One region of the Streptomyces sp. Tu 3180 genome, then DNA from elsewhere that is predicted to be linked to it. Evidence: riboswitches for the same ligand, from Rfam matches in the RefSeq annotation. Region 1 holds a riboswitch; the other holds the start of a gene.
The links. A riboswitch is a leader RNA that binds a small molecule or an ion and turns the genes downstream of it on or off. The one in region 1 is predicted to bind glycine.
Positions count from the first base shown of each region.

Region 2: another riboswitch for glycine. It lies ahead of gcvT (glycine cleavage system aminomethyltransferase GcvT); the one in region 1 lies ahead of gcvP (aminomethyl-transferring glycine dehydrogenase).

Region 1 covers NZ_WOXS01000002.1:1,554,439-1,559,191, reverse strand. Annotated here, with positions in the region: gene GL259_RS07900 (MerR family transcriptional regulator) at 46-729, shown strand; gene GL259_RS07895 (DNA polymerase IV) at 787-2,172, shown strand; gene GL259_RS07890 (PRC-barrel domain-containing protein) at 2,657-3,031, opposite strand; glycine riboswitch at 3,145-3,240, shown strand; gene gcvP (aminomethyl-transferring glycine dehydrogenase) at 3,415-4,753, shown strand, end outside.
Region 2 covers NZ_WOXS01000002.1:5,788,518-5,793,270, reverse strand. Annotated here, with positions in the region: gene GL259_RS26990 (enhanced serine sensitivity protein SseB) at 1-564, opposite strand, end outside; gene GL259_RS26985 (AAA family ATPase) at 631-1,299, opposite strand; glycine riboswitch at 1,520-1,620, shown strand; gene gcvT (glycine cleavage system aminomethyltransferase GcvT) at 1,811-2,929, shown strand; gene gcvH (glycine cleavage system protein GcvH) at 3,054-3,431, shown strand; gene glyA (serine hydroxymethyltransferase) at 3,446-4,705, shown strand.

The DNA.
Region 1 (4,753 bases):
GTGACTGCCTACCGTCGAGGAGGCAGGTCAAGGACGGAGGTCGGCGTGAGAAGCAGCGGCGACGGTACGGCTGGGAATGCCCCCGGACACGGTCTCGGGGCGGACGGGCCGTTCTCTCCCCCGGGCTCCCGGCTCCGCCCGAGCGGGGGATTCCCGCAGCACGGCGGCGCGACCGAACACGCTCCGCGGCGGCCGACGGCCGTGCCGAGCAGCGGAGGGGCGACATCCATGGCGTCCGAGCAGATCGGCTACCGGGGCCCCACGGCCTGCGCGGCCGCCGGCATCACCTACCGGCAGCTCGACTACTGGGCCCGGACGGGGCTGGTCGAGCCCAGCGTGCGGCCCGCCCACGGATCCGGCACGCAGCGGCTGTACAGCTTCCGCGACGTCGTCGTCCTGAAGATCGTCAAGCGGTTCCTCGACACCGGTGTGTCCCTGCAGAACATCCGCACCGCCGTCCGGCACCTGCGCGAGCGGGGCTTCAGCGACCTGGAGCGCATGACGCTGATGAGCGACGGGGCCACGGTCTACGAGTGCACCTCGCCCGACGAGGTCCACGCCCTGCTCCAGGGCGGCCAGGGCGTCTTCGGCATCGCGGTGGGCGTGGTGTGGCGGGACGTCGAGAGCGCGCTGTCCCAGCTGCACGGGGAACGCATCGACACCGGAGAGACGCTGATCGGCCACAATCCGGCGGACGAGCTGGCGCGGCGGCGCAACCGGGCCGTCTGAGGACCCTCCTCGCCAGTGGTGCGGGACTTGTCAGTGGTGTAGGGCAGCATCGGAGCTGTGAGATCCGCGCCCACGATCCTGCACCTCGACATGGACGCCTTCTTCGCCTCGGTGGAGCAGGCGTCCAAGCCGAGCCTGCGCGGGAAGGCCGTCATCGTGGGCGGGCTCGGGCCGCGCGGTGTGGTCGCCACCGCCTCGTACGAGGCCCGCGTCTTCGGCGTCCACTCGGCGATGCCCATGGCGCAGGCCCGGCGGCTCGCGCCCAACGCCGCCTACCTGGTGCCCCGCTTCGCTTTCTACCGGTCGATCAGCGAACAGGTGATGGGGCTGCTGCGGGAGCTGTCTCCGCTGGTCGAGCCGCTCAGTCTGGACGAGGCCTTCGTGGACCTGGAGGCCGGCGGCGCGGCCCGGGACGGGACGTCGGCGCGACTGGCCGGGGCGAGGCTGCGCGCGGACATCCGGGCGGTCACGGGGCTCACCGGGTCGGTGGGGCTCGCGGCCTCCAAGATGCTCGCGAAGATCGCCTCGGAGCAGGCGAAGCCGGACGGGCTGGTGCTGATCGAGCCGGGCACCGAGCGGGCGCTGCTGGGACCGATGCCGGTGCGGACGCTGCCGGGCGTGGGACCGGCCACCGGCGACCACCTCAGGCGGGCCGGGATCCACACGGTCGACGAGCTCGCCGAGGCGGGGGAGGACGAGCTCGTACGGCTGCTGGGCAAGGCCCACGGGCACGCGCTGTACGCCATGGCGCTGGCGCGGGACGAGCGGCCCGTGGTGGCCGAGCGGGAGGCGAAGTCGGTGTCGGTCGAGGACACGTACGACGTGGACATCCACGACCGGGTGCGGGTGGGGACGGAGGTGCGGCGGCTCGCCGACCGGTGCGTGCGCAGACTGCGGGGGGCGGGGCTGTCGGGGCGGACCATCGTGCTGAAGGTGCGGCGGTACGACTTCTCCACCCTCACCCGGTCCGAGACGCTGCGCGGGCCGACGGACGATCCGGCGGTGGTGCGGGAGGCGGCGGCGCGGCTGCTGGAGTCGGTCGACACCACGGGCGGGGTGCGGTTGCTGGGCGTGGGGGTCAGCGGACTGGCCGACTACACGCAGGAGGACCTGTTCGCGCAGGCGGCGGGCGTGCCCGAGGACGCCCTCGGGGAGGAGCCCGAGGCCGTGCCCGTGGAGGAGCGCCAGAGTCCCACCGAGCGGCGGTGGCCGGCGGGGCACGACGTGCGGCACGCCGTCCACGGCCACGGGTGGGTGCAGGGCAGTGGGCTGGGGCGGGTCACGGTGCGCTTCGAGACGCCCGGTTCGGAGCCGGGACGGGTGATGACCTTCCGGATCGAAGACCCGGATCTGGAACCGGCGGAACCGCTGCCGCTGGTGACCCGGAAGCCGGGGGAGAGCGGGCGGACGGAGGCCGGCGGGGTGGGTTCGGCGAGTCCGTGAGCGGGTTCCGGCGGCGGCGGTGCCGACGGCACCGGAAGCGGGCCCGGGGCGCGCTGTGAGCTGCCGCGGCGAGCGCGGTCTGCGGTGGGCGCGGTCTGTGGTGCGGCTGCGTGCGGCCATCCGGGTGAGACGGGGGACGGGCGCGCCTCCGGGGCCCGGCTGCGGCTGCGGTCACGGGGCCGGGGCCGGGTGCGGTCCGTGAGCGGGGCGCCGGCGGATCGGGTGGGGCGGACGGGACGCCCGGGCCGGGAGGCGGCCGCCGTCGCGGGGCCCGGCGGGGCGCGGCGGCCCGCGAGGCGCCACGAACCCTGCGGTACGTCCCCGAGGCACCACGGCCCTGCGGTCCGTCCCGGAGCGGGCGCGGTACGTCCAGGGGGCGGCGGGTCGGTGAGGGGTCGGGCGGGGCCTCTTCCCGGGGGTTACGGCGTGCCGCCGGGAGCCTGCCCGGGGTGAGGGCCGGGGAGCGGCCCGGGGACGCGGGTGTTCAGGCCGATTCGTCCTTGCCCGCGAGCTGGCCGAAGTCGCGGTCCGGGAACGGAGGCGGGGCGGCCACGTCCAGGCCGTAGTGGTGGTAGAGCTGGAGTTCCTGCTCCGGGGAGAGGTGGCGGCCGACACCGAAGTCCGGGGCGTCCTTGATCAGGGCGCGTTCGAAGGGGACGTGGAGGGCGCCGTCGATCAGTTCGCTGGGCTCCAGGGGGACGAAGGCGTCCCTGCTGAACAGGCCGGTGCGTATCGCCGCCCACTCCGGTACACCGGTGGCGTCGTCGAGATAGATCTCGTCGATCGTGCCGATCCGGGTTCCGTTGCGGTCGAACGCCTTGCGGCCGATCAGGTGGCGCGGATCGATGTCGGTCTGCACAGGCCCTCCACTGGTCGCAACTCATCCGTAAGCACTACAAAAGGGCACAATCGGCGGAGCGGCCACTCGAAGGTCCGTGCGTGGCCCTCGCTGGTACGCTGGCAAGCGGCTGCTGACCCCGTGCGGGAGAGTCCTCCAGGCACCATCGGAGGCGCCGAAGGAGCAAATCCTCCCCGGAATCTCTCAGGCCCACGTACCGCACGGACGAGGTCACTCTGGAAAGCAGGGCGGGTGTCGACGGCTTCCGCTCTCACCGACGGTGAAAGCCGGGTGCCTTCGGGTGATCCGGTGAAGCTCTCAGGTTGAGATGACAGAGGGGGAGGCCGTCCGGGCACCCGCGCCGTGGTGCCCCTCGAAGGTCGTCAGACCAGGAGGCCTCCGCAATGACCGCCCACCGCACCCCGCTCTCCGCGCTCGAACAGGGAACGCCCTTCGAGCAGCGTCACATCGGCCCCGACCACGAGGCCCGGGCCAAGATGCTCGCGCAGGTCGGCTACGGCTCGCTCGACGAGCTGACGGCCGCCGCGGTCCCGGATGTGATCAAGAACGCCGACGCGCTGGACCTGCCGGGTGCGCGGAGCGAGGCCGAGGTGCTGGCCGAGCTGCGTTCGCTGGCCGACCGCAACCAGGTGCTCGGCTCCATGATCGGGCTCGGGTACCACGGGACGTTCACCCCGCCCGTCATCCTGCGCAACGTGATGGAGAACCCCGCCTGGTACACGGCCTACACGCCGTACCAGCCGGAGATCTCCCAGGGGCGGCTCGAGGCGCTGCTGAACTTCCAGACCATGGTCGCGGACCTCACCGGCCTGCCGACCTCCGGCGCCTCCCTGCTCGACGAGGGCACCGCCGCCGCCGAGGCGATGGCGCTGATGCGGCGCATGGGCAAGAACAAGAAGGGCCTGTTCCTGGTCGACGCGGACGCGCTGCCGCAGACCATCGCCGTGATCGAGACCCGCGCCGAGCCGACCGGCGTCGAGGTCGTCGTCGCCGACCTCAGCGAGGGCATCCCCGCCGAGGTCGCCGAGCGCGAGATCAACGGTGTGCTGATCCAGTACCCGGGCGCCTCCGGTGCCGTGCGCGACATCAAGCCGGTGATCGACCGGGCGCACGAGCTCGGCGCGCTCGTCACCGTCGCCGCCGACCTGCTCGCCCTGACCCTGCTGAAGTCCCCCGGCGAGCTCGGCGCGGACATCGCGGTCGGCACCACGCAGCGCTTCGGCGTGCCGATGGGCTTCGGCGGGCCGCACGCCGGATACATGGCCGTCCAGGAGAAGATGGCGCGCAGCCTGCCCGGGCGGCTCGTCGGCGTCTCCGTCGACGCGGACGGGAACAAGGCCTACCGGCTGGCGCTGCAGACCCGTGAGCAGCACATCCGCCGGGAGAAGGCCACCAGCAACATCTGCACCGCCCAGGTGCTGCTCGCCGTCATGGCCGGGATGTACGCCGTCTACCACGGCCCGGAGGGCCTGCGGACCATCGCGCGGCGCACCCACCGGTACGCGACGATCCTCGCCGAGGGGCTGCGGGCCGGCGGTGCCGAGATCGTGCACGGTTCCTACTTCGACACGCTGACCGTGCGGACCGCGGGGCGGGCCGCCGAGGTCGTCGCCGCCGCGCGTGACAACGGCGTCAACCTGCGGCTCGTCGACGCCGACCACGTCTCGATCGCCTGCGACGAGACCACCACCCGGGCGCAGCTCGGCGCCGTGTGGAGCGCCT
Region 2 (4,753 bases), 4.2 Mb from region 1:
CGTCTCGATCGCGGCGAGGCACCGGCGGGCGGTGGCCACCACTCCCGTGGTCTCGAACTCCGCCGAGGCGGCGGCGAGGAAGTCCACCGGGTCGTCCTGCCAGTCGGGCTCGAACAGCCGGACCCGGCCGCCGGCCGCCGGACCGTCCAGCGGGGTGCGCCCGGCCCGGCACAGCTCCGCCACGGCGGGCGGCGGCAGCGGGATGCCGACCACGCCGCCGGGGTTCACCGCGATCCCCGCCTGCGGCGGCAGGCCGCGCGCGAACTCCACGGCCGGTGCGACGGTGTACGACATGTGGGAGCCGACGACCTGGCGGAACTGCTCCTCGGAGCTGAACACCGGGACGTACGCCTGACCGTCGAGCTCCATCGTGGGCAGGTCGAGCGGGCCGCTGTGCGGGCCGCCGCCGTTCGGCAGGGGGACCCAGACGAAGCTGCGGCCCAGCACCTCGACGATCCGGCCTCCCGCCGAGGGGACTCCGAGGGAGGCGGAGAGCACCTCCTCCAGCTCGTTTCCTGGCCATCCGCCGTGCGGGTGGGGTTGTGTCTGCGCCGGGAAGTCCATCTGCCTACCGCCTGCCTGGAACCACTGCTGTGGCTCACAGGCTAACCGCTGCCGCGGCACGGCCGATCAGCCGGCGAAGCCGATGCGGCGCAGCGCGTTCGCCGCGTCCCGGTCGATCAGGACCGCCGAGGCGCAGCCGGCGGGCGGCTCGCCCCGCTCCACCGCCCGCAGCAGCCGGTCGCTCGCCGCGCGGTGCCGCAGGAACGCGTACCGGGAGACGCCCCGGCCCCGCTCGCGCTGACCGTCCAGGGCCTGCTGCGGGGCGACGTCCAGGAGCAGCAGGTGCAGGCGGGCGCCCCGGCGCCGGGCCTCGCGGGCCAGCCAGCGGCGCACCCACTCCTGCGTGCCGCAGTCGTGCACGACCACTCCGCCTCCCGCGCGCAGGGTCCTGCGCAGCCCGGCGTAGTGGGCGAGGCGGACCAGCGGGCGGTAGAGCGCGTACGGCAGGAGGCGCGGCATGCGGCGGTCCCAGCGGTCACGGGTGTCCTGGGAGTCGACGCGGGTGCCGCGCACCGCGCGCCGCATCAGTGTGGACTTGCCGCTGCCGGGCAGTCCGGTGACCACGACGAGGTCGTGGGCCCCGAACAGCAGGGCGTGCGGGCTGCCGCCGGCCCGCCCGCGCAGGTCCCGGACGACCGGAGCCGGCAGCGCGCCGCGGGCCTCCCGAGCCAGAGCGGCCGGCTGGTCGGGCAGCGCGACACCCGTGGCGGTGGCACACGCCGTGGTCCTGTTCACCGTGATCGTCCTCCCCTGGGGCCAGGTACGGAGTCCCATCCCCGTTGAGTGTAAAGAGAAGGTAATACCGAAGCCTCTCGTTTCCGTCCGTTTTCCGAAACAGCCCTGTCACAGCCCACCGTCACCGCCCGCGCACCCTGTGCACACCCGGTGAAGGGTCCCCCTGCCGCGCCCCGGCGATGCGTGCAATGATGGGCGCGCCAACTGCATACCGGCCGTTTGAATCCGCGCGGGAGAGTCCCCGGCACCGTTTGCCGCCGGGGCGCCGAAGGAGCAAGTCCCTCCCTTGAATCTCTCAGGCCCCGATACCGCGCGGGCGAGGCACATCTGAAAAGCGGGCCGCTGCGGCAGTACGTCAGCGGCCCCACCCAAGGTGCAAGCCGTGGTCCCTCCCCTGTGCGGACGGTCATGGCGAACCTCTCAGGTTCCGATGACAGATGGGGAGGAACGTCCTCGCCCTCCCCGCGCCCGGCTCGGCCCGCGCGGGTCCCTCGCCCTGGGAGACCGACCGATGAGCAGTACCGAACTCCGCCGGACCGCGCTCGATGCGCTGCATCGTTCGCTCGGCGCGACGATGACCGACTTCGCCGGCTGGGACATGCCCCTGCGCTACGGCTCCGAGCGCGACGAGCACAACGCCGTGCGCACCAGGGCCGGTCTCTTCGACCTCTCGCACATGGGCGAGATCGGCGTCACCGGCCCGCAGGCGGCCGCGCTCCTCGACCACGCCCTGGTCGGCAACATCGGGGGCGTCAAGCCCGGCCGCGCCCGCTACACCATGATCTGCCGCGAGGACGGCGGCATCCTGGACGACCTGATCGTCTACCGGCTCGGCGAGACCGAGTACATGGTGGTCGCCAACGCCTCCAACGCCCGGACCGTGCTCGACGCGCTCGTCGAGCGCTCGGCCGGCTTCGACGCCGAGGTCCGCGACGACCGCGACGCGTACGCGCTGCTGGCCGTGCAGGGCCCCGAGTCCCCCGCGATCCTGAAGTCCCTCACCGACGCCGACCTGGACGGCCTGAAGTACTACGCCGGCCTGCCCGGCACCGTCGCCGGCGTCCCCGCGCTCATCGCCCGCACCGGCTACACCGGCGAGGACGGCTTCGAGCTGTTCGTGAAGCCCGAGCACGCGGTCGGGCTGTGGCAGGCGCTGACCGAGGCGGGCAAGGACGCGGGCCTGGTCCCGTGCGGGCTGTCCTGCCGGGACACGCTGCGCCTGGAGGCGGGCATGCCGCTGTACGGGCACGAGCTGACCACCTCCCTGACGCCCTTCGACGCCGGTCTGGGCCGGGTGGTGAAGTTCGAGAAGGAGGGCGACTTCGTGGGCCGCGCCGCCCTGGCCGAGGCCGCCGCACGCGCCGAGCAGAACCCGCCGCGCGTCCTGGTCGGCCTGGTCGCCGAGGGCCGCCGGGTCCCGCGCGCCGGGTACCCGGTCGTCGCCGGCGGCGAGGTGATCGGCGAGGTCACCTCGGGCGCGCCCTCCCCGACGCTGGGCAAGCCGATCGCGATGGCGTACGTCGACGCGGCGCACGCGGCGCCGGGCACCGAGGGCGTCGGCGTGGACATCCGCGGCAGCCACGAGCCGTACGAGGTCGTGGCACTGCCGTTCTACAAGCGGCAGAAGTGACACCGCCGTGGACCGCCCCCGGGCGGTCCGCGGCGGGTGAGCCGGGCCCGTCGTGCCTGCTCACCCGTGTTTCCCGCAGTCCTTCAGTCATCACCAGTCCCCCGCGTACAGGAGAATTCAGGCCATGAGCAACCCCCAGCAGCTGCGTTACAGCAAGGAGCACGAGTGGCTGTCGGCCGCCGAGGACGGCGTGTCGACGGTCGGCATCACGGAGCACGCGGCCAACGCGCTCGGCGACGTGGTCTTCGTCCAGCTCCCCGAGGTCGGTGACACCGTGACCGCGGGCGAGACCTGCGGCGAACTGGAGTCCACCAAGTCGGTCAGCGACCTGTACTCCCCGGTCAGCGGTGAGATCACCGAGGTGAACGAGGACGTCGTCAACGACCCGTCGCTGGTGAACTCCGCCCCCCTCGAGGGCGGCTGGCTGTTCAAGGTGCGCGTCACCGACGAGCCGGACGACCTGCTCACCGCCGCCGAGTACGACGCCCACATCGCGGGCTGAGGAGCCGTAGCCGCATGTCGCTTCTGAACACGCCCCTGCACGAGCTCGACCCGGCCGTCGCCGCCGCGGTCGACGCCGAGCTGCGGCGCCAGCAGTCCACCCTCGAGATGATCGCCTCGGAGAACTTCGCCCCGGTCGCGGTCATGGAGGCCCAGGGCTCGGTCCTCACCAACAAGTACGCCGAGGGCTACCCCGGCCGCCGCTACTACGGCGGCTGCGAGCACGTCGACGTGATCGAGCAGATCGCCATCGACCGGGTCAAGGAGCTCTTCGGCGCCGAGCACGCCAACGTGCAGCCGCACTCGGGCGCGCAGGCCAACGCCGCCGCGATGTTCGCGCTGCTCAAGCCCGGTGACACGATCATGGGCCTGAACCTCGCGCACGGCGGGCACCTGACCCACGGCATGAAGATCAACTTCTCCGGCAAGCTCTACGACGTGGTCGCGTACCACGTCGGTGACGACGGCCGGGTCGACATGGCCGAGGTCGAGCGCCTCGCCAAGGAGAGCAGGCCGAAGCTGATCGTCGCCGGCTGGTCGGCGTACCCGCGCCAGCTGGACTTCGCCGCGTTCCGCCGGATCGCGGACGAGGTCGGCGCGTACCTCATGGTCGACATGGCGCACTTCGCCGGCCTGGTGGCCGCGGGCCTGCACCCGAACCCGATCCCGCACGCCCACGTGGTGACGACGACCACGCACAAGACGCTGGGCGGCCCGCGCGGCGGTGTGATCCTCTCCACGGCCGAACTGGCCAAGAAGATCAACTCCGCGGTCTTCCCCGGCCAGCAGGGCGGTCCGCTGGAGCACGTGATCGCCGCCAAGGCGGTCGCCTTCAAGGTCTGCGCCTCCGAGGACTTCAAGGAGCGGCAGCGCCGCACCCTGGAGGGCGCCCGCATCCTGGCCGAGCGCCTGGTCGAGGACGACGTCAGGGCCGTGGGCGTGGACGTGCTGTCCGGCGGCACGGACGTGCACCTGGTCCTGGTCGACCTGCGCGACTCCGAGCTGGACGGCCAGCAGGCCGAGGACCGGCTGCACGAGGTCGGCATCACCGTCAACCGCAACGCGATCCCGAACGACCCGCGTCCGCCGATGGTCACCTCGGGCCTGCGCATCGGCACGCCCGCCCTGGCCACCCGCGGTTTCACGGCCGAGGACTTCGCGGAGGTCGCGGACGTGATCGCCGAGGCGCTGAAGCCGTCCTACGACGTGGAGGCACTCCGGGCCCGGGTGACGGCACTCGCCGAGAAGCACCCGCTGTACCCCGGTCTGTCGTAATTCCGTACGCTTCCATTCGTACGGACATCCGGGGCATCGCGCACACTG